2 regions of the Cytobacillus sp. FSL R7-0680 genome follow, and region 2 is predicted to be linked to the other one. Evidence: a T-box and tRNA genes for the amino acid it is inferred to sense, from the RefSeq annotation. Region 2 holds a T-box; the other holds one or more tRNA genes.

Region 1 (14,450 bases), 1.1 Mb from region 2:
TGTTGGATTTGAAGCAATTTTATTTATCTATCCTTTTATTAACCAACCGCAGAAATCGAAAAAATGGGCACATATCGGAGTAGCCACCACGACAATTTTTTATACGATATTAGCGATAATTGCTTTTGCTTATTTCTCAAAAAAGCAATTAGAAAATACGATTTGGGCTACACTTTCTATGTGGCAAATGGTGCAATTTCCATTTGTTGAACGCTTTGAGTATATTGGGGTTGCCAATTGGTGTTTAATACTACTACCGAATATATGTCTCTCCCTTTGGATTGCTTCAAGGTTACTTAAAAGAGCCACTAAATTAAAGCAAAGAAAAGGTTCCATACTGATTTCAGTCATCTCTGTTATTATCGTTACTTTTTTTGAGAAGGGCTTAGATATTGAAAGGTTTAATCAAGTGGTTGAACTGGTGTCTGTTGCTTTTGTATTTGTTTATATTCCCTTTTTGTACTGTTTATCCCTCATTATAAAGAAGGTGAAGAAAACATGAAAAAATGGATATGTATCATTTGCTGCCTGTTTATACTTACTGGATGTGTACAAAAAAGAATAATAGATGAACTCAATATCGCAGTCGCAACTGGCTTTGACCCTGATACGAGTGATGAGCATTTGTTAAAGACAACCTTTCTTATGGAAGTATTCAACAAAGAAATGAGTGTAGAGAACAAAACTGTTACAACAACCGGTGATCTCAGGAGAGAGACACTGTATAAAGCAAACCGGCAATCACCCAATCCAATTGTAGTCGGTGGTTTAAGGCTTACATTATATAATATTGCCATTGCCGAACGTGGATTAACTGTTTATGTGGACGCCTATCAACGAGATGCTTCAATTGGAAAACGAATCTACTTTGCAACCACTGATAGTAGTACGGAGGAAATTTTAACAGGTGAATATGGCCCTCAAGGGAATGGAACTTTTATTTCTGACTTAATTGAACACAATATTGACTATGGAGATTTACCTAAAACGAACTTAACCTTATTTATGAGAGATTTTTATCAAGAAGGGAAGGATATCTTCTTACCACATATCAAAAAAATCAATGAGCAAGAAATAGAACTAGCCGGCATATCATTATTCAAAGATCATGCTGCATATAAAATTCTTCCTAGTGATAAATTATTTTATTTTAAATTACTCGTTGATCGTTATAGTAGAGGTGATTTCTCTATCGACTTGCCGGATGGTCAAAAAGTGGCTATTAAAAGTATACATTCCAACCATAAATATAAATTAGATAAAAAGGATCCAACAAACATCACCATTAAAATTAAGGTCCAAGGTAATATAAAAGAATATTCAGGAAATAATTTGGATGATAAAAAAATAAAAGAGATAACGAATTTTATCAATAAGAAAATAAAAAATGAATGTTCAGCGCTTATTCAGTCATTTCAAGAAGATAATGCCGATCCAATCGGAATAGGTAAGGTTTATAGCACAAAAATACGCAATTTTGATTATAAAGAATGGAAAAAGGGATATCCTGACTTAAACATTAAAGTTGATGCGAAGGTAATTATACTGGATACTGGTGCATCTATCTAACAGCATTAACCCGAGAATTTAAAATTCTCGGGTTTCTTTTTCCTACGAAGATCTGGAAAACATGTACCGTTTACTATGAAATCCAATTGAAAAAATTAGCCCCATAGCGAGCATATTGCCCATTAGTGAGCTTCCTCCATAACTAATGAACGGTAGTGGGATTCCTGTAATCGGTAAAACACCAATTGTCATTCCGATATTTTGAAAGACATGGAAAGTTATTAAACTAATTACCCCTACACAAACATATGTATAGAATGGCGTTCTCGTACTAATACCTATTTTAGTCAAATGATAAATCAATAAGAAAAATAAACTAACAACCACACTTGCCCCAATAAAACCGAACTCTTCTCCTATGATACTAAAAATAAAATCTGTGTGACTTTCTGGTAAGTAAACTTCTCTTGTGCCGTAGCCCTTTCCTGTTGTCTCACCAGAACCGATTGCAAGTAAGGAGCGCGTTAGTTGAAAACCTGTAGAACTTTGATAATTATAAGGATCGATCCAAGAATAAATTCGCCCCAATTGGTATTCCTTTACTCCCAAATATTTCTCCAACAACTCTGGATGCCACAATACAAAATAAAAAATACCAACAACTAAAGTTACACCTACACTTACAATAGGCGCAAGTATTTTCCAAGTGATACCTGAGATAAAAACCATTCCGAGCAAAATCGCTAAAATTACCAAGGAAGTCCCCAAATCTGGTTGTTGCATGATGAGTAACAAAGGGAACCCAGTAACAATTAGCATTTTAAATAATAGGAAAAAATCTGTTTTCACAGTTTTTAATTGTGTCTTTTGATGATGGTCATCGATGACCCTGGCTAAAGCTAATATGAGAAAAACCTTTACTAACTCAGCAGGCTGTATTTGTCCAAGACCAGGCAGCCGTATCCATGATTTCGCTCCATTAATTACAGGAGCAATACTTTCAGGTGCGACAACAAGAAACCCAAGTAGCAATAGTCCAAAACCGTAAGCATACCAAGAAATTTTCTTTAATTGTTCAGCATCTAATGTAATGACTGCTAATATAATCCCTATTCCCACTACATACCATACAATTTGTTTTAGTAAAAAATTCTCACCGTATTGTTCAGTCGTTTGTGCACTATATATAGAAATACAGCTCACTAAAAACAATAAAAATAAAATAAGAACTAAAGTATAATCAATTCTCGATGTTGTCGTTCGTTTAGAAGTCATTAATCAATCTCCTTATGAAACAAAGGCTCTTCATTAAAAATAATCTGTGTACAATACTTCATTATATTTTTTTTAGATGAAAATCACAACAGCTACGTATATTTCTTTTTTGTAACAAAGAAAAAATGCATATTATAATTGTACATATTTACTTTGAATATCCTTCACCATCCACATGATGTTATTAGGTACTTGTGGCAAGAAATATCCGATAAAAAGAGGGCTTGTTACATATCGAGGGACAATTTTTGCAAATATTTCATTCTCGAAATGGTAAAAGAATAGATTATAGCTGTTACATGTAAAAGGAAAATCCCTCAAAATATATTTGGTTGCCATTTGAATATATTTAGCAAACGCTGCGATATCCTTTTTCTGTCCTAATTTAACATTAAATTCATAAAAACCAATACGTGGTTTATTAGATAAAGAAAATTCAGTATCACCATGTTGATCAATTAACTCTCCTACAAAATCGTCAGCCTGCACCTTATTTTGATATACGACATCATATAAACCTACAATTTGCATATGAGGATGAGCAATGCTTCCACCTGAATGAGGACCATGATTCTTGAAAAAAATCACAGATTTATATTTATCACTTTTCTCCATACTTAACCAATTGTCTAAACCAAATGTAATCAATCTGACTAAATGGTTGTCATCATACTGTGAAAGTTCCGTGTCACACTGATCTGTCTCGATTAAGACCGTTTGATGAGCATTTTCTAATACGGGATATTTATTCTCCAACCAAATGATTGGACCATCCTCCGCAATAATCTTCGTCAATTGTTCTCTCTGACAGAACGGACACACTTGTTCTTTATTCCTTATACTATTAGGTTTCTGTTTACCAATGCTTGTATTAAAAAATAAATGAGTATTTGTCATTTGTTATTCTCTCCTGATTTCAATTACTTACTTCTATTATAAAGGGCTTCTTCTTTATAGTGTGAAAGTTTGATTATGATTAGTATAAAATTCATCAATATTAAAGGCAACTTCACTTGCGTAACATGAAAACAAAAGTACATTATTAAATAAGATAAAAAAGATATTTGCATATGCAAATATCTTTTTTCTACTGTTAATTTACTATGACCTCAAATTCACTATGTTCATGTAATCCTTCATCATTTTCTACATGAACGACAATCTTGTATGTTCCATTATCAGTAAATGCATGTGTTGCTGTATACATCCCACTAGTTTCCTCTACTGCATCTACCCATGCCACCTGATGATCATCAATTGACTGAACGATTTCTAACCTCACATTTGCCTCTTCAAGTCCTTGTTCTTCTTTAGTAATATGAATATCAAATGGAGTTTCCTCATTCGTCTTAATATCAGCAGTAGGACTTATATGTATCGCTACATTTCCATCATGCTCATGTGCGCTGTGGCCTTGATTTTCTTCTTCGTTATCTATTTCAGCACTGCCTACCGCCACTTTAACTTTAGGCATAGTGTGCATACTTCTTGCGGTGACATGTGACTGAATATGATAGATAGCATCTTTTTCAAATGTATAGGATGCAACGTACTTGCCATCATTCTCGTGTTCTGCTTCTATTAATTCACCATTATCCTTTTTCCCATCTTCCCACAATTCAAATTTTACTTCATCTGCATCTTCCACAGACTCGTCTCCCTGAGTAACAGTAACTTCCAAGCGTACTTCTTCGTTCCTTTTAATCTGACTTGGTATCGAGATACTGGCATCGATTGCAGCAGGAACTGATCCTTCCCCACCACTAGAGTTTGCATCATTCTCTGCATTTCCACAAGCAGCAAGAAAAATAATCATAATTACAGAAAAGGTTGATATCCACTTCTTCATAAAAAGCCCCTCTTTCTTAAACATCTAATCTTTCTCATCTATATTACTAATAATATGTGTTAGAAAAGTGAAATAATTTGTTAATGAGAGAAATATGTAAAATAAAGAAAATATAGGTATAAAAAAAGATTTATTTGGAGAAACTTCTATTACAAGTGTAAATCCCCCTTTTTAGCTTCCATTCATGGAAGCTTTTTTTTTGTACTTATCTACAAAGCTTTCAACTAGATGCCTAGAAGCTTAATTTAAAATTAATCATACAAAAAAGCTCATAAACCTTATAGAAGATTTAAGAGCTTTGACGCGCCTTAGAGGATTCGAACCTCTGACCCACAGCTTAGAAGGCTGTTGCTCTATCCAGCTGAGCTAAAGGCGCAAACTAAAATATGTATGGCTCCGCAGGTAGGATTCGAACCTACGACCGTTCGGTTAACAGCCGAATGCTCTACCACTGAGCTACTGCGGAATAATATAAATGGTGGGCCTAAATGGACTCGAACCATCGACCTCACGCTTATCAGGCGTGCGCTCTAACCAGCTGAGCTATAGGCCCCTATTTAAGCGGGTGAAGGGAATCGAACCCTCATCATCAGCTTGGAAGGCTGAGGTTTTACCACTAAACTACACCCGCATTTAAGAACTTCAACATACCGGTGGTCGGGGTCGAACCGACACTCCCGAAGGAACACGATTTTGAGTCGTGCGCGTCTGCCAATTCCGCCACACCGGCATAAAGGCAACACCCGGATTTGAACCGGGGATAAAGGTTTTGCAGACCTCTGCCTTACCACTTGGCTATGCTGCCATAACTGGGCTAGTAGGGTTCGAACCTACGAATGACGGAATCAAAATCCGTTGCCTTACCACTTGGCTATAGCCCAATAAAATGTTTAAAAATGGGGCGGCTGATGGGAATCGAACCCACGAATGTCGGAACCACAATCCGATGCGTTAACCACTTCGCCACAACCGCCATAATTGGCAGGGGTAGTAGGAATCGAACCCACATCAAAGGTTTTGGAGACCTTCGTTTTACCATTAAACTATACCCCTAGATGGTGGAGGGGGGCAGATTCGAACTGCCGAACCCGAAGGAGCGGATTTACAGTCCGCCGCGTTTAGCCACTTCGCTACCCCTCCAAAAAAGACTAAATGGTGGCTCAGGACGGAATCGAACCGCCGACACAAGGATTTTCAGTCCTTTGCTCTACCGACTGAGCTACTGAGCCAAAATAATAAATATGTAAATGGCGGTCCGGACGGGACTCGAACCCGCGACCTCCTGCGTGACAGGCAGGCATTCTAACCAACTGAACTACCGGACCAGATTGCGGGGGCAGGATTTGAACCTGCGACCTTCGGGTTATGAGCCCGACGAGCTACCGGACTGCTCCACCCCGCGATAATAAATATTAATGGCGGAGGAAGAGGGATTCGAACCCCCGCGGGCTTTAACACCCCTGTCGGTTTTCAAGACCGATCCCTTCAGCCAGACTTGGGTATTCCTCCATTAATAAAAAAGCAATAGCGGCGGAGGGGATCGAACCCCCGACCTCACGGGTATGAACCGTACGCTCTAGCCAGCTGAGCTACACCGCCATAAAATATATTGTTAAAAATTAAATTGGTGGAGCCTAGCGGGATCGAACCGCTGACCTCCTGCGTGCAAAGCAGGCGCTCTCCCAGCTGAGCTAAGGCCCCTAAAAAGTATTCGTGGTCGGGAAGACAGGATTCGAACCTGCGACCCCTTGGTCCCAAACCAAGTGCTCTACCAAGCTGAGCTACTTCCCGAAATAAAACGCGCCCGAGAGGAGTCGAACCCCTAACCTTTTGATCCGTAGTCAAACGCTCTATCCAATTGAGCTACGGGCGCATATGGAGCGGAAGACGGGATTCGAACCCGCGACCCTCACCTTGGCAAGGTGATGTTCTACCACTGAACTACTTCCGCAAATATCCATTATAAAATACTAATGCGGGTGAAGGGAGTCGAACCCCCACGCCTTGCGGCGCCAGATCCTAAGTCTGGTGCGTCTGCCAATTCCGCCACACCCGCAAATATAAATGGTGAGCCATGAAGGACTCGAACCTTCGACCCTCTGATTAAAAGTCAGATGCTCTACCAACTGAGCTAATGGCTCGTACAAAGGACGAGTGGTGCCGGCCAGAGGACTTGAACCCCCAACCTACTGATTACAAGTCAGTTGCTCTACCAATTGAGCTAGGCCGGCAAATAAACACAAAAATGGTGGAGGATGACGGGATCGAACCGCCGACCCTCTGCTTGTAAGGCAGATGCTCTCCCAGCTGAGCTAATCCTCCAAAATGGTGACCCCTACGGGATTCGAACCCGTGTTACCGCCGTGAAAGGGCGGTGTCTTAACCGCTTGACCAAGGGGCCAAAAAATAACCCCAAAAATTGGGGTAGTTTGCCCGGCAGCGTCCTACTCTCACAAGGGGACAGCCCCTAACTACCATCGGCGCTGAGAAGCTTAACTTCCGTGTTCGGTATGGGAACGGGTGTGACCTTCTCGCTATCGCCACCGGACTATGAAATTGTAAGGGAATCGTTCCCTCAAAACTAGGTAATGTTGAAGAAGATATTTATGAGTAATCGCCTATGCGTTGCTGATGCGACTACTTACGTAGTGCTGTCTAGCTGCGGCGCCTAGGAGCCGCCCGCATTTCGTATTGTCCAGCTACAGCGCCTAGGTGCTCGAGGTCATAAGTCAAATTTGTCATGAGGTTAAAGAACAACCTCCTGTCAAATCTGTCTTATGCTTGTCGCACCTATGCAAGGCGCTTTCGCTTTTCGTTTTTGGTTAAGTCCTCGATCGATTAGTATTAGTCAGCTACATGTGTCGCCACACTTCCACCTCTAACCTATCAACCTGATCATCTTTCAGGGATCTTACTAGCTTGCGCTATGGGAAATCTCATCTCGAGGGGGGCTTCATGCTTAGATGCTTTCAGCACTTATCCCTTCCGCACATAGCTACCCAGCGATGCCTTTGGCAAGACAACTGGTACACCAGCGGTGCGTCCATCCCGGTCCTCTCGTACTAAGGACAGCTCCTCTCAAATTTCCTGCGCCCACGACGGATAGGGACCGAACTGTCTCACGACGTTCTGAACCCAGCTCGCGTACCGCTTTAATGGGCGAACAGCCCAACCCTTGGGACCGACTACAGCCCCAGGATGCGATGAGCCGACATCGAGGTGCCAAACCTCCCCGTCGATGTGGACTCTTGGGGGAGATAAGCCTGTTATCCCCGGGGTAGCTTTTATCCGTTGAGCGATGGCCCTTCCATGCGGAACCACCGGATCACTAAGCCCGACTTTCGTCCCTGCTCGACTTGTAGGTCTCGCAGTCAAGCTCCCTTGTGCCTTTACACTCTACGAATGATTTCCAACCATTCTGAGGGAACCTTTGGGCGCCTCCGTTACTCTTTAGGAGGCGACCGCCCCAGTCAAACTGCCCACCTGACACTGTCTCCCATCCCGATAAGGGATGTGGGTTAGAATTTCAATACAGCCAGGGTAGTATCCCACCGACGCCTCCACCGAAGCTAGCGCTCCGGCTTCTAAGGCTCCTACCTATCCTGTACAAGCTGTACCAAAATTCAATATCAGGCTACAGTAAAGCTCCACGGGGTCTTTCCGTCCTGTCGCGGGTAACCTGCATCTTCACAGGTACTATAATTTCACCGAGTCTCTCGTTGAGACAGTGCCCAGATCGTTACGCCTTTCGTGCGGGTCGGAACTTACCCGACAAGGAATTTCGCTACCTTAGGACCGTTATAGTTACGGCCGCCGTTTACTGGGGCTTCGATTCAAAGCTTCGCGTGAGCTAACCTCTCCTCTTAACCTTCCAGCACCGGGCAGGCGTCAGCCCCTATACTTCGCCTTGCGGCTTCGCAGAGACCTGTGTTTTTGCTAAACAGTCGCCTGGGCCTATTCACTGCGGCTCATCAAGGCTTTAACACCCTAATGAGCACCCCTTCTCCCGAAGTTACGGGGTCATTTTGCCGAGTTCCTTAACGAGAGTTCTCTCGCTCACCTTAGGATTCTCTCCTCGCCTACCTGTGTCGGTTTGCGGTACGGGCACCTTATTCCTCGCTAGAGGCTTTTCTTGGCAGTGTGGAATCAAGAACTTCGGTACTAAATTTCCCTCGCTATCACAGCTCAAGGTATGTGACCATGGGATTTGCCTCATGGTCCCTCTAACTGCTTAGACGCACATCCAATAGTGCGCTTACCCTATCCTCCTGCGTCCCCCCATCACTCAAACAGAATACGGTGGTACAGGAATATCAACCTGTTGTCCATCGCCTACGCTTTTCAGCCTCGGCTTAGGTCCCGACTAACCCTGAGCGGACGAGCCTTCCTCAGGAAACCTTAGGCATTCGGTGGATGGGATTCTCACCCATCTTTCGCTACTCATACCGGCATTCTCACTTCTAAGCGCTCCACCAGTCCTTACGGTCTAGCTTCAACGCCCTTAGAACGCTCTCCTACCACTGAACATCAACGATGTTCAATCCACAGCTTCGGTGATACGTTTAGCCCCGGTACATTTTCGGCGCGGAGTCACTCGACCAGTGAGCTATTACGCACTCTTTAAATGGTGGCTGCTTCTAAGCCAACATCCTGGTTGTCTAAGCAACTCCACATCCTTTTCCACTTAACGTATACTTTGGGACCTTAGCTGGTGGTCTGGGCTGTTTCCCTCTTGACTACGGATCTTATCACTCGCAGTCTGACTCCCATGGATAAATCTTTGGCATTCGGAGTTTGTCTGAATTCGGTAACCCGATGAGGGCCCCTAGTCCAAACAGTGCTCTACCTCCAAGATTCTTACGCATGAGGCTAGCCCTAAAGCTATTTCGGAGAGAACCAGCTATCTCCAAGTTCGATTGGAATTTCTCCGCTACCCACACCTCATCCCCGCACTTTTCAACGTACGTGGGTTCGGGCCTCCATCCAGTGTTACCTGGACTTCACCCTGGACATGGGTAGATCACCTGGTTTCGGGTCTACGACCACATACTAAATTCGCCCTATTCAGACTCGCTTTCGCTACGGCTCCGTCTGTCCAACTTAACCTCGCATGTAATCGTAACTCGCCGGTTCATTCTACAAAAGGCACGCTATCACCCATTAACGGGCTCTAACTACTTGTAGGCACACGGTTTCAGGATCTCTTTCACTCCCCTTCCGGGGTGCTTTTCACCTTTCCCTCACGGTACTGGTTCACTATCGGTCACTAGGGAGTATTTAGCCTTGGGAGATGGTCCTCCCTGCTTCCGACGGGATTTCTCGTGTCCCGCCGTACTCAGGATCCACTCTGGAGGGAACGAAGTTTCAACTACAGGGCTTTTACCTCCTATGGCGGGCCTTTCCAGACCTCTTCGTCTATCTCGTTCCTTTGTAACTCCGTATAGAATGTCCTACAACCCCAAGAGGCAAGCCTCTTGGTTTGGGCTAATCCCGTTTCGCTCGCCGCTACTCAGGGAATCGCGTTTGCTTTCTCTTCCTCCGGGTACTTAGATGTTTCAGTTCCCCGGGTCTGCCTTCCATACCCTATGTATTCAGGTATGGATCCTATCCCATAACGGATAGGGGGTTTCCCCATTCGGAAATCTCCGGATCAAAGCTTACTTACAGCTCCCCGAAGCATATCGGTGTTAGTCCCGTCCTTCATCGGCTCCTAGTGCCAAGGCATTCACCGTGCGCCCTTATTAACTTAACCATTGTTCGGCTTGCGATAAGCTACGCATTTCGGCGTCAGCTCACTCGTCAACATCCTCATGTGCACAAGACGCACACTCCGGTGTTTCCTCGCTCGCTTCCTTGAACTGCTTGCTTCTCACAACCCTCACGGTTGTATGTTTTTAAAAAAAGTTTAGTATCTCTACTCTATTACTATTATATAGAGAGAAAATAACTAAGGTGGCGATTACTCGGTAATCTTCTTCATTACATTATCTAGTTTTCAAAGAACGATTGAATTGAGAGATTATACTCTCAAAACTGAACGAACAGTCTAACATCAAGTTAATTCCGTATATTCCTTAGAAAGGAGGTGATCCAGCCGCACCTTCCGATACGGCTACCTTGTTACGACTTCACCCCAATCATCTGTCCCACCTTAGGCGGCTGGCTCCAAAAGGTTACCCCACCGACTTCGGGTGTTACAAACTCTCGTGGTGTGACGGGCGGTGTGTACAAGGCCCGGGAACGTATTCACCGCGGCATGCTGATCCGCGATTACTAGCGATTCCGGCTTCATGTAGGCGAGTTGCAGCCTACAATCCGAACTGAGAATGGTTTTATGGGATTGGCTAAACCTCGCGGTCTTGCAGCCCTTTGTACCATCCATTGTAGCACGTGTGTAGCCCAGGTCATAAGGGGCATGATGATTTGACGTCATCCCCACCTTCCTCCGGTTTGTCACCGGCAGTCACCTTAGAGTGCCCAACTAAATGCTGGCAACTAAGATCAAGGGTTGCGCTCGTTGCGGGACTTAACCCAACATCTCACGACACGAGCTGACGACAACCATGCACCACCTGTCACTCTGTCCCCCGAAGGGGAAAGTCCTATCTCTAGGATTGTCAGAGGATGTCAAGACCTGGTAAGGTTCTTCGCGTTGCTTCGAATTAAACCACATGCTCCACCGCTTGTGCGGGCCCCCGTCAATTCCTTTGAGTTTCAACCTTGCGGTCGTACTCCCCAGGCGGAGTGCTTAATGCGTTTGCTGCAGCACTAAAGGGCGGAAACCCTCTAACACTTAGCACTCATCGTTTACGGCGTGGACTACCAGGGTATCTAATCCTGTTTGCTCCCCACGCTTTCGCGCCTCAGCGTCAGTTACAGACCAGAAAGTCGCCTTCGCCACTGGTGTTCCTCCAAATCTCTACGCATTTCACCGCTACACTTGGAATTCCACTTTCCTCTTCTGCACTCAAGTTCCCCAGTTTCCAATGACCCTCCACGGTTGAGCCGTGGGCTTTCACATCAGACTTAAGGAACCGCCTGCGCGCGCTTTACGCCCAATAATTCCGGACAACGCTTGCCACCTACGTATTACCGCGGCTGCTGGCACGTAGTTAGCCGTGGCTTTCTGGTTAGGTACCGTCAAGGTACCGGCAGTTACTCCGATACTTGTTCTTCCCTAACAACAGAGTTTTACGATCCGAAAACCTTCATCACTCACGCGGCGTTGCTCCGTCAGACTTTCGTCCATTGCGGAAGATTCCCTACTGCTGCCTCCCGTAGGAGTCTGGGCCGTGTCTCAGTCCCAGTGTGGCCGATCACCCTCTCAGGTCGGCTACGCATCGTCGCCTTGGTGAGCCGTTACCTCACCAACTAGCTAATGCGCCGCGGGCCCATCTGTAAGTGATAGCAGAACCATCTTTCAATCTAATTATATGTATAAATAGATATTATCCGGTATTAGCCCCGGTTTCCCGGAGTTATCCCAGTCTTACAGGCAGGTTGCCCACGTGTTACTCACCCGTCCGCCGCTAATCTTTGGGAGCAAGCTCCCTCAGATTCGCTCGACTTGCATGTATTAGGCACGCCGCCAGCGTTCGTCCTGAGCCAGGATCAAACTCTCCAATAAAGTGTTTGATTAGCTCATTTGCACCTATGGTGCTTTGTTGCTGATAAATCAGCTTTTTAAAATTACGCTTGACGTTTTATGTTCGTTCAGTTTTCAAAGAACAATCTCGTTCGCTTCAGAAGCGACCTTCTTAATATATCACCCAGTGTGTTTGATGTCAATAACTTTTTTATAAAATCTTATGTAAGTTACTGCGTCAGTAACGACTGCTTTAATATAATATCACCTGTTATTATTATTCGTCAATAACTTTTTTAAAAAAATTAATCTATTACATAAATAAAAAGGAGTCAGCACTTTCATGTTATGCTGACTCCTTTTTATTATAGTATTTGCGATAAGAACGCTTTCGTCCTTTCATGTTGTGGGTTATCAAATAATTCTACTGGTGTTCCCTCTTCCACAATTTCACCGTAATCAAATAGAACAATACGGTCAGCTACTTGGCGAGCGAATCCCATTTCATGTGTAACTACTACCATTGTCATTCCTGATTCAGCCAACGTCTTCATTACATCCAATACCTCTTTTACCATCTCAGGATCTAACGCTGAAGTCGGTTCATCAAATAACATGATTTTCGGTTGCATCGCCAGCGCTCTTGCAATAGCCACCCTTTGTTGTTGTCCACCTGAAAGTTGACCTGGATATTTATCAGCTTGTTCAGGGATACCCACCCTTTCAAGCAACTCTTTCGCGATTTGTTCAGCTTTTTGCTTCTTCCACCGCCTCACCCATATCGGTGCTAAAGAGATGTTTTTTAGAATCGTCATATGCGGAAAGAGATTAAAAGATTGAAAAACCATCCCTGTTTCTTTTCTTATTTCTTCTATATTCTTTAAATCATCAGTCAACTCAATACCATCTATCTTTATTTGTCCTTGTTGGAACTCTTCTAAAGCATTAAGGGTGCGAATAAAAGTAGATTTCCCTGAACCAGATGGCCCCAGAACAACAACAACCTCACCTTGTTTCACACTAATATTTACATCTTTTAAAACATGCAGTTGTCCAAACCATTTATTTAATCCCTTCACTTCTATTATATTTTCTCTTTTTTCAATAGGTATATCTATTTTCTCAACTCCAAATATACTTTCCATCTATATATATCCCCCTAACGCTCTCCAGCACCTAAAGTATTTTCTAATCTTCTACTTACATACGACATAAGCGAACAGAATATAAAGTAAATAAACGCGATAAACAGAAATACTTCCATGTTCTTACCTAAAAAGGCAGGATTTGCAATCACCTTTTGCCCCATCCCTAATAATTCAGTTAATCCTACAATCGCTACAAGAGAAGTATCTTTGAAAATTGAGATAAATTGACCAACACAAGCTGGAATTACAGCTTTGATAGCTTGAGGAAGAACAACAAAACCCATGGTATATGTGGAATTTAAACCTAAAGCTTGCGCTGCCTCGAATTGTCCCCTCGGGATCGATTGCAATCCACCTCTTATATTTTCAGCTAAATACGCCGCACTAAATAATGTGAAACCAACCATTGCCCTGAGGACATTACTCACGTCAATACTATTACCTAAAAAAAGCGGCAACATCAACTGAAATACAAATAGTATTGTAATTAGAGGGATCCCTCTTATCAGTTCAATATAAATGATACAAAACCATTTCACTACAGGGAGTTTACTTCGTCTTCCTAGAGCTAATAAAACTCCCAAAGGAAAAGAACAAACAATTGCCACACTTGCAATAAGTAGCGTTAACAAGAAACCTCCCCAAATATTAGAATTCACTTTTGGTAAAATACCGAAACCATTGAATAGAGAAATAACAAGCGGAATGAACAATATCCATAATAATAAAACTGGGATTTTTAGCTTCTTCACTTTTCTTCCTATTATATAAAAGAGGAAAATAAAAATAATATTCCCTACAAGAATAAGCCTCGTATTTGTTTGGATAAATGGCAGGACAAGCGAAACGAGCATTAGCCCAGCAATAACCAATGCCACATGCCTCATCACTCCTCGCCATAGCCCCCATGAGCTTCCTAAAAGAGCAGAAATGAGAAAAATAGCTACCCAAACTCTCCAAGTCTCCTCTAATGGAAATTGCCCAACCATGAGTAAACGAAAGTTCGTTTCGATAACAGTCCAATCAGCTGTGAAAATAAATTCCCCTGTATGGAAGACAACATATGAAATAATGGCAACTGACA
Region 2 (14,450 bases):
TCCACTCGCGGTTGTACCTAACCCTTCTGCATGCGAAGCACCCCCACTTGCTGTTGATTCTGAACCTTCTGCATGCGAAACATCTCCACTTGCACTTGTTTCAGAACCTTCGGCATGAGAGGTTTCTCCACTAGCTGTTGTTGCATAACCCTCGGCATGACTATTATCTCCAACCGCCGACGTATTTGTTCCTTCAGCATGTGCCTCATTTCCAATTGCCGAAGTATTAATCCCCTCGGCATGAGAGGCATATCCACTTGCTTCAGTCCCATGTCCCTCAGCGTGTGATACTCCACCGATGGCCAAACTTTCAAAACCCTCCGCATGGGAGGCTGTCCCTAATGCATTCGTAGAATTCCCCTCAGAATGAGACCCATCACCGTTTGCAGTTGTACTAAAGCCTTCTGCATGTGCAGCGACTCCACCTGCATTCGATTGAGCCCCTTCTGCATGTGAACCAATTCCTTCTGTTGTTGTTCCATAACCTTCTGCATGTGAGCTATCAGCAATCGCTGTATTCCCAAAGCCTTCCACATGGGATGCTGTGCCTAAAGCTTCCGTCGAATTCCCCTCCGCATGGGAGGCTTGCCCACTCGCTAGTGTATTAAACCCTTCACTATGTGCGGCGACCTCCGTCGCATTAGTACTTGATCCTTCCACGTGAGAAGCTGCACCTGTTGCTGTTGATGCATAACCCTCGGCATGTGATGTCTCACCAGTTGCTATACTATTATAGCCCTCCGCATGAGACGCTGTGCCAACAGCTTCTGTTGTACTACCTTCCGCATGCGAAGCCACACCACTTGCAGTAGTATTATAGCCACCTGCATCGGAACATGTCCCTAAAGCATTTCTATTACAATCAGCCAAATGTAACACTCCTTTCCACAAGAATTTAATCTTTATCCTGATAGTTTATTAAGAAGAGATCATTTTCGTGTGGACAAGTAACCTATTTTTATCACTTTATCTCTTTGGCATTTTCTAAATGTAACCATATTACCGCTCAACTCTTACAAGGCAAAAAAAAAACGAAAAAATGATATATGAAGCAACATTTTTTCGTAAAATTACTCTATTTATATATATCTTGTAGCTTAAGTCCCTTCAAAGATTCTTCCCATTCAGTGATAGACCACTTTTTGCAAACTTTCTGCAACTCCTCTGGTGTATCCACCGTACACATCAACTCTAAACTATTGCCGTCCGGGTCTTTAAAATAAACTGACGCATTACTTTGATGTGATCGAATAAATGGAGCCACCGACTTTCTGTTGCCAAATGGCACTGCTTCAATTCCCTTTGTTTCTAACCAATTTAATGACCGCTTTAAATCTTCATAGGAAACGCGAAAGGCAACATGTCTAACAGAAGGATGATAAGGCAACTTGTACTCTTCACCTTGCCATAGACCTAACCAACTTTTATCCTTTTCAATCCAGAGAAATACTGTCTCTTCATCCCTTAATGCCACCTGTAACCCTAGATTCGTATAAAATTCAATCGCATCATCTAAATTTTTGACTGGTAAATGAGCTTCATATAAGCCTTCTATCATTGCATCATCAGTCCTCCTTTATCTAATTATATTTTTATACAAAAGAGAACTCATCACGACCGATAAAAGCTGTATCTTACTTACGACTTTTGATGGAGAGCGGACTTTGCAATAAGCTACTCTCTTGAATCACAATAGCCAACTTCTCCTAGTCCCTCCACGATTTCTCTGGTCGATCTGATGGAAAGCCATTTGTTATGCGATACGCCTTCCTCTCCTCCGTGAAGTCAAACCATTTTTTAGACATTTGCTTATTGTTAGCAAAATGAATGACACATCGGATTTGATCTTCCACACAGCCATCCGTTCTCACACCCATTTCCTTTTCCAGCAGATCAAATAGTTGTCCAGGGTTTTCATTCTTTATATCTTCTAAACGATAGATTTGCAGATATCGAACAAGTTTATCCGCTAATTCAAAACCAATTGAGGGCACCAATTGGAAGTCTGCCCATCCCTTAATCTTCCGTGCCCTTTCATCTGATATATTTAAATGCTGACTAATTTCTTTTATCCCAAGTATATGTATTTGGCTGATCTTCAATCTTGCCTCTCGTAGTCTAGACCTTTCATCCGCTGTTAAAGGTAATTTAGGTTGATAAGATGGCATCAGCTTCCTCCTTACTGGCTTACATTTATAGTGTTAGTGGTTTATAACCTTTTCTTTTTTTATAATGTTCAAGTGTACCCATCTCTAAGTTAGCTACCATTTCCATTCTCTCTAAATCTCTTCTTGTCACAACAGGATCCGCCACATTCCAGCGCACAGTGCGAATGAAATAATACGTTTTAATTGGGTGAAAGACTACTTTTGAATGGGGAAAAGCATCGAAAGTAAATTCAATCGCTCCCCGTTTTTTATAAGAATAGGAAAGAATATTCATTGTGTGAATCCATCCCTTTGCTTTTAAGTCGTACAATTCTTTACCCTTATACGAAAGGTCTTCAATCCCTTTTTCCGCTTTTTCCTCTCATTCTTTAAGTAGCCTATCTCCTTCACGCTTTCGGTAATTGCCTAACCCCCTCCAAATACGCCAACATGCGGCGATCATCATTGATAGGATAAGAGAATCGAAGGTGATTAGCCACTTCTTGAGCTAACGCACGAAACAATTCGCATGTGGTCATAACTGCTTCCCACATATTTTCCTCATCTCCATCACTATAAGTTTTTCTGTACATCTCCCAATAGGAAGGAGGGAGATAACACTTATAATATTTTCCTAACTTACCAGTAGAAATACGAAAATCATATTGAATACCGATCCACCAATCGACCATTTTGTTTAATGCGTCTCTTATGTCAGAGTTAAACATTGCTTGAGCATATGGCCATTCATCTCGCCAAATGCCTTTCGCCACATTTTGTAGACACCACCAGAAGTTATTTGTATAAGCATCATATTCACCTTCACTCGGTGTTTGCACGTGGTAATCGACATCTGTCGGAGGAGGAATAATGGGCAAGTACTCACCTTTATCTAATAAAGGAACAGTCAGTTTATCTTCCCCATATTCTTTTCGCATCACTTCCTTTGTTTGAAAGCGAAGATCGATGCGATTGCCGTCTGTAAATAGCATCAGAAAACCATAACTCTTGAAGTCATGCACTATTTCTTTACCAAAATCATTTTTATCTGGTTCTTGCTTCATAATCAACTCGCCGAATGATGCGATCCAATTTTGATTTTTAATAAAAGGCTCGGTATCTTCAACGACATAAACAATATCATAATCTTGAAATTGGTCTCTTGGGACATTTATATTTGTTCTGGAACCGTTCATATAAACAGCAAAAATCCTCTCTTCGTTTTTTGCAAAATCTATAATCGTAGCAATCAATTCTGTTTCTGACCTCATCACCTCACCACCCAAGTATTGGTTCTTTGTTTGCTAAGTAAAGTCCTGCTTCCGGCGATTATTAGGTAAGTGATTGTGCTTGTAATCTCGTTAATTCTTTTTCAATGTTCTCTACATCAATGCGCGCAAACAATGGTTCAACTGGTCCAGTGAGTGTCACACCATTCAAAACAACCTCTTGCCATCTCCGCTCTTGGACATTGAGTAATTCAAATACCTTTTCACTTGAAAACGGTAAAAAAGGAGAAAGTAAATGCGCGAGGTTGGCAAGAAGATAAACACAATTAGCTAACGTTTTTTCACAAGTCCCTTGATCCTCATGCCATTGTTGCCATGGCTTTTGCTCATCAAAATATTTATTAGATTTTCGTACATAGGCGAATATATTCTCTAGTGCTTGCTTCATGCTTCCTTGTTCGATGAGGTTTCCAACTTCTTGATATAAGCAGTTTATTTCTCCTTTTATCTTTTCATCAATATCCGACGTTGTAATGACACCGGCAAATGATTTTTCAATAAATTTCAACGTACGATTCACAAAATTCCCATATGCACCGAGCAATTCGCTATTATGGCTATAGATAAACTCTTTCCAAGAAAAATCGGCATCGCGATTCTCCGGTGCATTAATCGTAAGAAAGTAGCGAATTGAATCTGGTTCATATCTTTCTAAGAAATCAGGCACCCAAACAGCCCAATTTTTACTCGTCGATAACTTCTTTTTTTCTAAAGTAACATATTCGTTGGAAATCACCCTTGTCGGCAATGCCGCAATTCCTATTCCTTGTAAAATGGCGGGCCAAATGACCGTGTGGAACGGGATATTATCTTTTCCGTGCACATAATACGAGGTTGTTTCATTTGACCAAAAATGATGATCATCCTGATTGTTTTCTTCGGCCCACTTTTTACTTGCTGAATAATAGCCTGAAACCGCCTCAATCCATACATACACCTTTTTATCTTCATAACCAGAAACAGGGACACTGACACCGATTGGTAGATCTCGAGAAATGGCTCTGTCGTGCAAGCCTTCACCTAAATACCTTTTCGTTAAATGCAGTGCATTCTCTCTCCATAAATGTTGCACCTCAGCCCGTTGTGTATATTTCTCCAAATCAGCTTGTAAGTCCCTTAGTGCAAAATAAAAATGTTCTGTCTCCCTTGTCGTCGGTGTGTGACCACAAATTTTACAGCTGCGTTCATGAAGTTCAAGGGGCTCTAAGATGGTTGCACAATGATCACATTGATCACCTCTGGCAGGTTCATTGCAAACTGGACATAATCCTTCCACATAGCGGTCTGGCAAGAACTGCTGACAATGGTCACAATAGGTTTGCTCTACCTTTCGCTTGTAGATCAAGCCTTTTTCTAAAAGCGCTAAAAATATTTCTTGTACTACATGATGATGATGAGCTGTATCTGTTCTTGTATAAATATCATAAGAAAAACCTAATTGCGTAAAGCAATCAACAAACTCTTGGTGATAGTGATCCGCTATCGCCTGCGGCTCTACCCCCTCCTGTCTTGCCTTCACAGTAATCGGTGTACCATTACAATCACTGCCTGAAACATATAGCACTTTTTCTCCTTTTAAACGATAATATCTTGCCAAAATGTCTCCAGGTAGCAAACTTGAAACATGACCGAGATGTAAAGATCCATTTGCATAAGCCCACGCCCCACCAATAAAAATACTCATCTTCTATTCCCCCTAAATTGTTAGCCTGATTGATTGAGACATGACTGCAAACAAAAAACCTCGCCCCATAGCTATTTCTAGCTAAGGGCGAGGTTTACACCACGCGTTACCACCTTATTTTACAAATAGGTTACCCTACTTGCCTCATCAAGTACGCCAGTCCCAATCGGCCTTTATACTGTGACATTGATAACGAGTGCCAAAACTCGGTGTAGCCTACTTATACTTATAAACAAGTATGTTCAGTACACAGCTCAGAGACCATTTTTGAATGATTGCTTTTTGCTTCTTCTCAGCTACCGAAGCTCTCTGCTTAAAAAACGACACATTCTACTTTTTCTCTTCATTGCTTTTGGAGTGAAAATATTTAAATGTAATTGTAATCAACTGGGTTTTGAAAGTCAATGGGAGAAGTGAAAGGCAAATGTGTTTTGCTCGGCTTTCGTGACGGATTTTCTGGCTGAGTGACTCGCTAATGCTATTTGCTCGGCTTTCGTGGCGGATTTTCTGACTGAGTGACTCGCTAATACTATTTGCTCGGCTTTCGTGACGGATTTTCTGGCTGAGTGACTTGCTAATGCTATTTGCTCGGCTTTCGTGGCAGATTTTCTAGTTGAATGACTTGCTAATGCTATTTGCTCGGCTTTCGTGGCTGATTTTCTGGCTGAATGACTCGCTAATGCTATTTGCTCGGCTTTCGTGGTGGATTTTCTGTCTGAGTGACTCGCTAATACTATTTGCTCGGCTTTCGTGACGGATTTTCTGACTGAATGACTTGCTAATGCTATTTGCTCGGCTTTCGTGGCTGATTTTCTGACTGAATGACTCGCTAATGCTATTTGCTCGGCTTTCGTGGCGGATTTTCTGGCTGAGTGACTTGCTAATGCTATTTACTCGGCTTTCGTGACTGGTTTTCTGTCTGAATGACTTGCTAATGCTATTTGCTCGGCTTTCGTGGCGGATTTTCTGACTGAGTGACTCGCTAATACTATTTGCTCGGCTTTCGTGACGGATTTTCTGGCTGAGTGACTTGCTAATGCAATTTGCTCGGCTTTCGTGGCAGATTTTCTAGTTGAATGACTTGCTAATGCTATTTGCTCGGCTTTCGTGGCGGGATTTCTGACTGAATGACTTGCTAATGCTATTTGCTCGGCTTTCGTGGCGGATTTTCTAACTGAATGACTCGCCTATGCTATTTGCTCGGCTTTCGTGACGAATTTTCTGACTGAGTGACTCGCTAATGCTATTTGCTCGGCTTTCGTGGCGGATTTTCTGACTGAGTGACTCGCTAATGCTTCCTTTTTTTACTTTCACCATTGTTGGTTGTGTATTTCGGCCAAATCACGGGTCTTTATCTATTTCTCGGCGGCACGGGAAAACAATATTTGCCGACGATTTATCTTTCGATTACCAATAAAAGGCCTGGGCTCATCGGGCAGGCACGCGGCGTCATCTACCACTGACCATGGATTATTCTTTTCCCTCTCATAGCTTACTTATTACTACTATTGGCCTTTTATCTCGTCTCGTCAGGTTAAATAACCAGACAAATAAAAATTGGCGGAGGATGACTCATTTATGATTTTTGGGTATATAGAAGGGTAGAGAAATAGGAGGGGAATCACCATGACCATTGAATCCATCATCATTGGCGTTATTCTTATATTCATTCAACTTTTTGCACTAAGGATTATTAAATGGCTACCAATGAAAGAGCAGAAAATACTTTCACTTTCCGGCGGTGTGGCGATCGCTTATGTATTTGTATATATTCTCCCTTCCATGCATGAAGAACAAGACAAGTTAGGTGGCACACTAGCGATCGATTCCGAACTATACTTCTTGGGGTTAATCGGATTAATTGTTTACTATAGTGTGTATAAATTCGCAAAATCTACAAAAGCGCAAAAAATGAACCAAAACGCCGCCTATTTTGTGCAAGCAACTTTTTTCGCTATCTATACATTTATGGTTTCTTATATTGTATTCTCATCTGACGTTCACTCTGGTGAAGCTTTATTTTATGGATTAGCCATCGGTCTTCACTTTATCGGCATATCCTATCATATTGGAAAAGAAAACGAGGATATTCACCACCAATACGGACGCTTTCTATTTGCGATAGCTACGCTTATAGGGGCAATTGCCGGATCAATGGGCCCTACTACAGGGTTATTCGTCCACTCCATCATCGCTTTCAGTTCAGGCGCAATGATCTTTAATGTCATTAGTAAAGAGTTACCGGAGGAAGACTATGCCCACCTGCCCACTTTCTTATTGGCTTCCCTTTTGTACTCATTGATTCTCTTTACTCTTAAAACCGTCTTTAATTGGTAAATAAAAGGAGAAAACCCAATTTAAATGACATGAGCAAATTCCCAGAAACATTTGTTCATGTCTTTTTTATGGAGTTGTACTCAACTCTTCTTACTTACTTTTTCTGTAAAGTATAGCACTAGTAAGAATCATAACGACTGTACCAATCATTAATAAACTGTTTGGGATCCAATACAATTCACTCGGTAAAGTACTAAAAAATATGATAGACAGCACGATCAAAGGTAGCATGCCTAAAATATACAGACGGATGATTGGGTTTTGCCACTTTATATTAAACTGATTCAACTAATTTTCCCCCTTTGTGCTAACTAGTAATCATCCCCCACAACCCTTTCAAAAAGAATTCCGCCTTCGCTCCCCAAATGTTGATGACATACACTTGATCAAAATAGACCATTACCCCAATAATAATCAAAATGAAACCACCCATTTTCATCAAATGACTCGAATATTTATGAAAGAATCGCACCTTCTCAATAGCAAAACCTAGTAAAATAAACGGTATAGAAAATCCTAACGAATAAGCTGTAATATGGATAAAAGTTTGTTCTGGTGGTTGAGCCAAACTAGCGTAAATAATAGCACCTAAGATGGGGCCAATACATGGGGTCCAAGCGGCAGCAAAAATGACGCCTACTAAGTATGAACTCAAAAAGTTCCTGCTTGTTTATATTTAAAGAGGCGTATCTCCTTCATAAGAAGTTTCGGCTGAAAAAGACCCATTAAAAATATCCCCATCATAATAAGGAAAATCCCACCAAACATGCGAATGAGATCATTATATTCTCTAAAAAACTCCCCAAGAAAACTCGCAGAAAAACCCAATACATAGTTTAAAGATGCTAATCCGAAACAAAACGCAACCGCATGAAGGATTACCTTCGACTGTGCACCATGCTTTTGTTTCAGGTCATTTACCGATACCCCGGTAATATAAGAGATAAAAGTCGGATATAACGGTAGCGTACACGGAGAGAAAAATGCCAATAGCCCGCCTAATAATGCTAAGGTTACTGTCATATTCATTATATCCATCACTAGGTATCCTCCTGATCCATTTAAGTAAGTGTATTTCAGTATCTTACAGTAATTCTAACCACTTATGATGTGGCATATGTAATTGCATCGCCGTTTGTAGCCATTTCTTTTCTTCAGAAGATAGGAAATCGACGACTCGAAGAAAGTCCTCTTGATCTTTCGCTCTCGTATCTTTCGCTTTATATAACAACACCACTTCGGGGCTCAAATATGGAATATCTTCTATGTGTACGGACTTCATTTTTTCAAATGAATAACGAATACGCTCATCTCTTCTAAAGATCCAATCGTTATGTTGGATTTCATTCAACAATACCTCTAAAGAAGTACCATTTATCACATTCTGGCAATGAATTTCATGAATCGGTCGCTGTAAGTTTTCTCCTTCCCAAATAACTAGTTCACCATTCACCACTTTCTGAAGCCTCCATTGTTTAAGGTGATTTTTTACATGCGCTTGATCATGACGAAATACAGCGATTTTCAATATCTTTATGTTCTCTAGTCTTTTGACCGATATGCAAATCAATCGCCCAACCACCCGCAATAAACCACGGTTTATCAAATCCCGACATGAGTTCCTTTATTCTATGACAAAGTTGGAACTCCGTCATAATTTCAACCCCATATATAAAGCTCCTGCTACCGGATTGTACGTATATGGCGGAATCTCATAAAACTGGTTAAGAGAATAATTTCTTGAAACGACCAATTCATCTACTCCTTTCTTCAACAACCAACCATCATTGATATTAAGCTACTCGTATTTAGTCGCCGAAATAATGATCATCATGGGTCTTCTCATTTCATTCTTCATTTCCTCTGTATGCATCATATGTTCTGGTGGCTTTGGTTCCACTACTCTTGTGATTTGAAAACCTTGCTTTAGTAAGCCATCAAGATAAGTAGTCAAAGTTTTATGGTATTTCGTTACTTTTTCTTCCAAAAAGGTTGTTTGTCTTTCTCCTTCAAAGAAATAATGGTCGACAGGAAAATGAGAAACCTCTTGCTGTGCATCATAGAACCAATCTTGACTACCTTGTGCTGTAAAAATAGGATGTTCTACAGAAAAAATAAATTGTCCTCCTTTTACCAATCCCTTATGAACATTATTAGCCACTTCTTCAAAGTCAGGTACATAGTGTAGGGCAAGCGAACTTACTATCACATCATAATGCCTCTCCTTTATTTGCATATCCTCTATTGTGGATCGAATATATGTAACATTTTCAAAGTCTTGTGACATTGTTTTTGCTTTCGAGATCATTTTTTCAGAAATGTCTACTCCCACAACTGATTTAGCTCCATGCTCTGCCGCGAATCGGCAATGCCAACCGAAACCACAACCTAAATCTAAGACGGTTTTATCCTGAAAGGTCGGCAGCATACCTTTTAATGTTTGCCATTCTCCAGCTCCTTCTAAGCCTTTTACCGATCGTGTCATTTGGCTATATTTTTCAAAAAAGGATGCTTGATCATATATATTCTCCTTCATAACGAACCTCCTTCTTATAAAATATTGAACTTCATTAATGCCTCATAAATCCCTCCTTCACTTGCCCTAGAAGTCACATAATCCGCAGCAGTCTTAACGCCTTGGCTACCATTCCCCATCGCAATTCCTAGCCCAACAAGTTTCACCATATCAATGTCATTGTCGCCATCGCCAAAAGCAATTGTTTCATGGGGGTACACATTGAAATAGGCTAATACTTCTTTTATTGCTACATACTTAGATACCTCTTTTTCAACTACATTTAAGATATAAGGGTGCCACCTCTTAAACATTAAATAAGGAAACGTTTGCCGATAAATATCTACTACTCTATCATTCGCAAATAAACATAAAAGATATACCTCTTCCTCAAGAATAGCAGGCTGTGTACTCGGATAATCAGCAAGAGATAAAGTCTCATTAAGTGCTGTAAGAATAGCTTCTTCTTTGACACCATTCATATAAAGGGATTCAGTATAAAAAGTTAAACCATGTTTCATTTTTTCTGCAAAGTTCATCACGTCTATTAATCTCTCTTTATTAAATGGAATCTTATGTATGACCGTCTGTTGATGCTTGGCGTACCATCCGTTAGCTGTTATAAAAGTCTCTATTCCTATTTCCCGCAACTCTTCACACATGGATAATGGTCTACCAGTAGCCGCAACAACGTGTATACCTTTCTCCATCAGTCTTCTAATCGCTACCTTAGTTGTTGGTGGTATACTCCCATCTTTTTCACTCGTTATCGTACCATCCACATCAAAGAATACCAGTTTATAAGTCATCTTCTCTCAACCTCTTTATGATGATAAAAATAAGGACCGTACCATGGGGATTCATGTGTCCTTATATATGTCCAAGTAAAATCAACATCCACCACATAAATATCACTTTCTCTCTCGAAATCAATCGCCTTGAGTGATGTTACCCGATCAATGATATACGCAGCATCCTCCATCTCGTAAAATATATAACAAGACATATTTTTCATTTGATCTAACCTACCTCTAGCCTGTTCTCCTTCTAGACAAGCGACTGTCTCATAACTAAAAACGTGCCATAGAAACCCACAAATTCTCCCTTTATCATATAAATGAATCTCTTCTTCTTCACTCTTATTCAAGTGACTAGCAAATGACTGCTCCCAGCGATATTGTAAATAAGGACCCCATTTCGGTATCTCGGTTACTTTTACTCCCCGATCTCGCAATCTTGTTACTAAATCCACCACTCCATCACTTCCTATCCGCCAACAAGAAAACCTCACTGGTATTGGCATCAACCCCATACAAACTATCAATCATTGCACTTAAAATATATTTTCGTGTATCAAAGTCATACACATAAATAGGTTTTAACTCAATGAATTCCTTGATTTTTTCATAGGCTTTTTCTTTTGATAGGACAACCTCATCCGGGCCATCATACGATTTAAATTGATCACTTAATAACTGGTTGTCTATATAATTAATCACCTCGAGCGAACGGGGATCGATAAAGACTTTCAGTTTCCGCTGGAAAACAAACGAGTGGCTCTTACTTCCTTTTAAATTTGCGTGAATATAACCAGTATCGCGATTGAAAGAAGTTAATAACCATTCTCCTGAATACTCTGGGTATACTTGTCTTAAAAACGTTTGAACGACGTCAATATAAGCAGTTACTTCACTTTTATTAATCGGTACAGTATCAGCACTAGGTTCATTCGTGAATGCCTGTTTTGCTGAGATATTTTCTATCAACATCAACTCACTCCGAGTGAAGTTATTTTGTAACGGCTCCGACCAAACCAATAGCTCTTCCAATTCAATACGTCCACATCTATCGGTAAAACCTTCAAAAGGAAATGTTTTCGAAAGATCATTGGCTATATAAATTTCCTCTACAGCATATACAGCGTGGATTTTTTCCTCTTCAAAGGAAGGATCATGTATCAGTTTGATTTGCGATTGGGCAGCTTTCTTTACTTGCTCAACGGTCAGTGTATATTCCTCTTCTTTCACTACTTCTTCTTTTGGAAATTGCCCATAAACACTATAAAAAACGAGTTTCCCTTCACTATTTAATTTCAGTTCAATATAACCAGGTGGAGATATGTCTATCCCTTTATAACATTCTTTAAAAACGTACTTGTCCCCTTTATGAGAATCCAGTTGAAAATGCCTACCATATATTAAATTCGTTTCCGCTTCTATCCATTTGATAATGCTTTCTACATCTCGCTGATGAAAGACAACACCATGCTCTGCATATGTTTTCCCTTCCACAAAAATAGCGGATTCTACCTTATTTGTTTGCAAATCGATCGTAATTACTGCCGTTCCCTCAGGATTTAAATTTTCCTCAACAATACATGCCTCTTTAGGAAACCACTCCATACAATATTGGTAAACTGTTTCATTAAAAAGTGTTACACGGCGACTGTAACTACTACGACATAAATCATAATGAGCTAAGCCGAACTTTAATCTGGTCCATTCTATTATTTTTTGCTCTTGTTCGTTTATAATCATTTCTTAAGCATCTCCCTTAACACATTCGTCATGTCGCCTGTGGTCAAATACGTCTCCCCATCATTAACCATATACATGAGAATACTAGGTTCATCTTGTTCTCCTACCCATAAATGAATGGCATGAGTAGGCAAACCCTTTTTATACTCAACCATTACATCATAATCTGGCAGTCTTTCATTTATTACTGTTGGCTCTTTTACAGCTGTTAAAATGACTTTTTCCACTGTTTTTATGTCTGCATCTTCTTTGATAGAAAAAAGGATGGTTTCATTTATTTCACCCACGCCTTTTGATGGTGAAAAATGAATAGCTTTAATTGGCTCGTTCAATAACACCATCGGCTCTCCCTTTTCACAACCGATGAGAACTAATACGCTTAAAACGATAGCGAGGTATATACTTTTCATACTTACTCCTTCATACATATAAAATGGAAATATATTCTTATTATCATACAATGGAACAAAAAAAAGAGCCACACTTCATGTGACCCTTTACATCATAAAAATAATGATAAATCCTAATAAAACAAGCAGTATCGTACCAAGTAATGCCGCATAAAAAATCTGCAGACCCATTTTCTTAAAAGCGGAGAGTTCTACATTTAGCCCTAAGCCCGCCATTGCCATTGCTAATAATAAATATGATCCACTAATAAGCCATTGAACAAGTTCAGTCGGCAACCACCCCAACGTATTGATGGCACTCATCGCGAGAAAACCGAAAATAAACCAAGGAATCGGTAACTTGTTCTTTGTTGCGCTCTCTTGACTTTCCCGCTTCTTCATATAATAGCCGATAAGAATGGCCACTGGTACAAGTAAAATGACTCTTGTTAGTTTAACGATGATGGCGATATTCTCTGCCTCCACACCACCAACAGAAGAAGCAGCAACAACGTGCGCAATCTCATGCAGGGTGCCTCCAGTTAACATACCATATTGGTAATCGGTTATTGGTAAAATCGGAAAAAGAAAAGTATAAAGTAACGTGAATAGCGTACCAAGCACAGCAATCACACCGACACTGACAGCAGTCACACTTTCCTTCGCTCTGACAACAGATGCAATCGCGACAATCGCAGCCGCACCACAAATCGCCGTACCACATGCCGTTAATAAACTTAATGTCTTATCCACACGAAGCATCCTAGCGAAGCTATAAACTGCTAGGAGGGTGACACATAATAAGAATGCCGCATAAAGAAAAGTACTTACACCTGCATGAGCTAAATCGGATAAATTAAGGCGCAAACCTAACAAGATAATGCCTAGTCTTAATAATTTTTTACTAGAAAAATCAACACCGACTTTATATGAACGGTTCCAACCAATCGTATGAGACCAAATTATACCTAGCAAAATGGCTAAAACAAGCTGACCGATTATCGTCAGGTAAGGTAGTTTGGCGAGAAGCCCAGCCATAATTGCAATAATCAATGTCGTTCCTATTCCAAAATAAAAGGAGCCTGTTCTCAAAGTTGACTTTAAATCCATTGCTGCCTCCCCTTTCTCTATTACAGTATAGTTTTGTCCTTTTTATTTTGGAAATAAATATATATAATAATACTTATTCATTTTATTAATAAATGGGGTGGTTATCATGCATATGGAGGAACTTGAGACGTTTCTTGTCCTCGCACGCGAGAAAAATTTTACAAAAACAGCTAAACAAAGGGCATTATCTCAACCAACCGTTAGTGTCCATATAAAAAACCTGGAAAATGAATTTGCGACCTCACTCATTCAGCGCACAACAAAAAAAGTCCACTTAACAGCAGAAGGGGAACTTTTTTATAATCAAGGCTTAAAAATATGGGATGTGTATCAACAGCTTAAAGAAACATTATATGAGAAAAAACAAGTTGCCTCAGGACTCATACGAATCGGAGCTAGTTTTACAATTGGTGAATACATTTTGCCGAGCGTGATCGCACAA

The links. The T-box of region 2 lies ahead of metG (methionine--tRNA ligase). A T-box ahead of a tRNA ligase gene usually reads a tRNA of that ligase, here a tRNA-Met.
Region 1: it encodes a tRNA-Met, which carries the amino acid that the T-box ahead of metG (methionine--tRNA ligase) is inferred to sense. The anticodon was not compared.

The regions. Positions count from the first base shown of each region.
Region 1 is NZ_JBBPAO010000001.1:2,707,657-2,722,106, forward strand. Features, by position in the region: gene MKY26_RS13490 (GerAB/ArcD/ProY family transporter) at 1-502, shown strand, start outside; gene MKY26_RS13495 (Ger(x)C family spore germination protein) at 499-1,569, shown strand; gene rodA (rod shape-determining protein RodA) at 1,612-2,784, opposite strand; gene MKY26_RS13505 (DUF4931 domain-containing protein) at 2,917-3,681, opposite strand; gene MKY26_RS13510 (FixH family protein) at 3,878-4,633, opposite strand; tRNA gene MKY26_RS13515 (tRNA-Arg) at 4,936-5,009, opposite strand; tRNA gene MKY26_RS13520 (tRNA-Asn) at 5,025-5,099, opposite strand; tRNA gene MKY26_RS13525 (tRNA-Ile) at 5,110-5,186, opposite strand; tRNA gene MKY26_RS13530 (tRNA-Gly) at 5,194-5,264, opposite strand; tRNA gene MKY26_RS13535 (tRNA-Leu) at 5,282-5,363, opposite strand; tRNA gene MKY26_RS13540 (tRNA-Cys) at 5,368-5,438, opposite strand; tRNA gene MKY26_RS13545 (tRNA-Gln) at 5,443-5,514, opposite strand; tRNA gene MKY26_RS13550 (tRNA-His) at 5,531-5,606, opposite strand; tRNA gene MKY26_RS13555 (tRNA-Trp) at 5,613-5,686, opposite strand; tRNA gene MKY26_RS13560 (tRNA-Tyr) at 5,690-5,773, opposite strand; tRNA gene MKY26_RS13565 (tRNA-Phe) at 5,787-5,862, opposite strand; tRNA gene MKY26_RS13570 (tRNA-Asp) at 5,882-5,958, opposite strand; tRNA gene MKY26_RS13575 (tRNA-Met) at 5,962-6,035, opposite strand; tRNA gene MKY26_RS13580 (tRNA-Ser) at 6,050-6,142, opposite strand; tRNA gene MKY26_RS13585 (tRNA-Met) at 6,159-6,232, opposite strand; tRNA gene MKY26_RS13590 (tRNA-Ala) at 6,259-6,334, opposite strand; tRNA gene MKY26_RS13595 (tRNA-Pro) at 6,348-6,424, opposite strand; tRNA gene MKY26_RS13600 (tRNA-Arg) at 6,433-6,506, opposite strand; tRNA gene MKY26_RS13605 (tRNA-Gly) at 6,510-6,584, opposite strand; tRNA gene MKY26_RS13610 (tRNA-Leu) at 6,608-6,689, opposite strand; tRNA gene MKY26_RS13615 (tRNA-Lys) at 6,699-6,774, opposite strand; tRNA gene MKY26_RS13620 (tRNA-Thr) at 6,789-6,864, opposite strand; tRNA gene MKY26_RS13625 (tRNA-Val) at 6,880-6,955, opposite strand; tRNA gene MKY26_RS13630 (tRNA-Glu) at 6,960-7,034, opposite strand; rRNA gene rrf (5S ribosomal RNA) at 7,065-7,181, opposite strand; rRNA gene MKY26_RS13640 (23S ribosomal RNA) at 7,452-10,385, opposite strand; rRNA gene MKY26_RS13645 (16S ribosomal RNA) at 10,712-12,260, opposite strand; gene MKY26_RS13650 (amino acid ABC transporter ATP-binding protein) at 12,584-13,363, opposite strand; gene MKY26_RS13655 (amino acid ABC transporter permease) at 13,378-14,450, opposite strand, start outside.
Region 2 is NZ_JBBPAO010000001.1:3,767,602-3,782,051, reverse strand. Features, by position in the region: gene MKY26_RS18955 (peptidase G2 autoproteolytic cleavage domain-containing protein) at 1-870, opposite strand, end outside; gene MKY26_RS18950 (VOC family protein) at 1,076-1,558, opposite strand; gene MKY26_RS18945 (helix-hairpin-helix domain-containing protein) at 1,707-2,168, opposite strand; gene MKY26_RS18940 (hypothetical protein) at 2,194-2,442, opposite strand; gene MKY26_RS18935 (aminoglycoside 6-adenylyltransferase) at 2,555-3,418, opposite strand; gene metG (methionine--tRNA ligase) at 3,480-5,120, opposite strand; T-box leader at 5,201-5,476, opposite strand; gene MKY26_RS18925 (hypothetical protein) at 6,747-7,457, shown strand; gene MKY26_RS18920 (hypothetical protein) at 7,548-7,745, opposite strand; gene MKY26_RS18915 (cytochrome c biogenesis CcdA family protein) at 7,765-8,112, opposite strand; gene MKY26_RS18910 (cytochrome c biogenesis CcdA family protein) at 8,109-8,495, opposite strand; gene MKY26_RS18905 (hypothetical protein) at 8,542-8,913, opposite strand; gene MKY26_RS18900 (nucleotidyltransferase domain-containing protein) at 8,960-9,112, opposite strand; gene MKY26_RS18895 (hypothetical protein) at 9,109-9,231, opposite strand; gene MKY26_RS18890 (class I SAM-dependent methyltransferase) at 9,256-9,993, opposite strand; gene MKY26_RS18885 (Cof-type HAD-IIB family hydrolase) at 10,008-10,781, opposite strand; gene MKY26_RS18880 (DUF4275 family protein) at 10,778-11,227, opposite strand; gene MKY26_RS18875 (hypothetical protein) at 11,232-12,509, opposite strand; gene MKY26_RS18870 (hypothetical protein) at 12,506-12,919, opposite strand; gene MKY26_RS18865 (YeiH family protein) at 13,007-14,008, opposite strand; gene MKY26_RS18860 (LysR family transcriptional regulator) at 14,115-14,450, shown strand, end outside.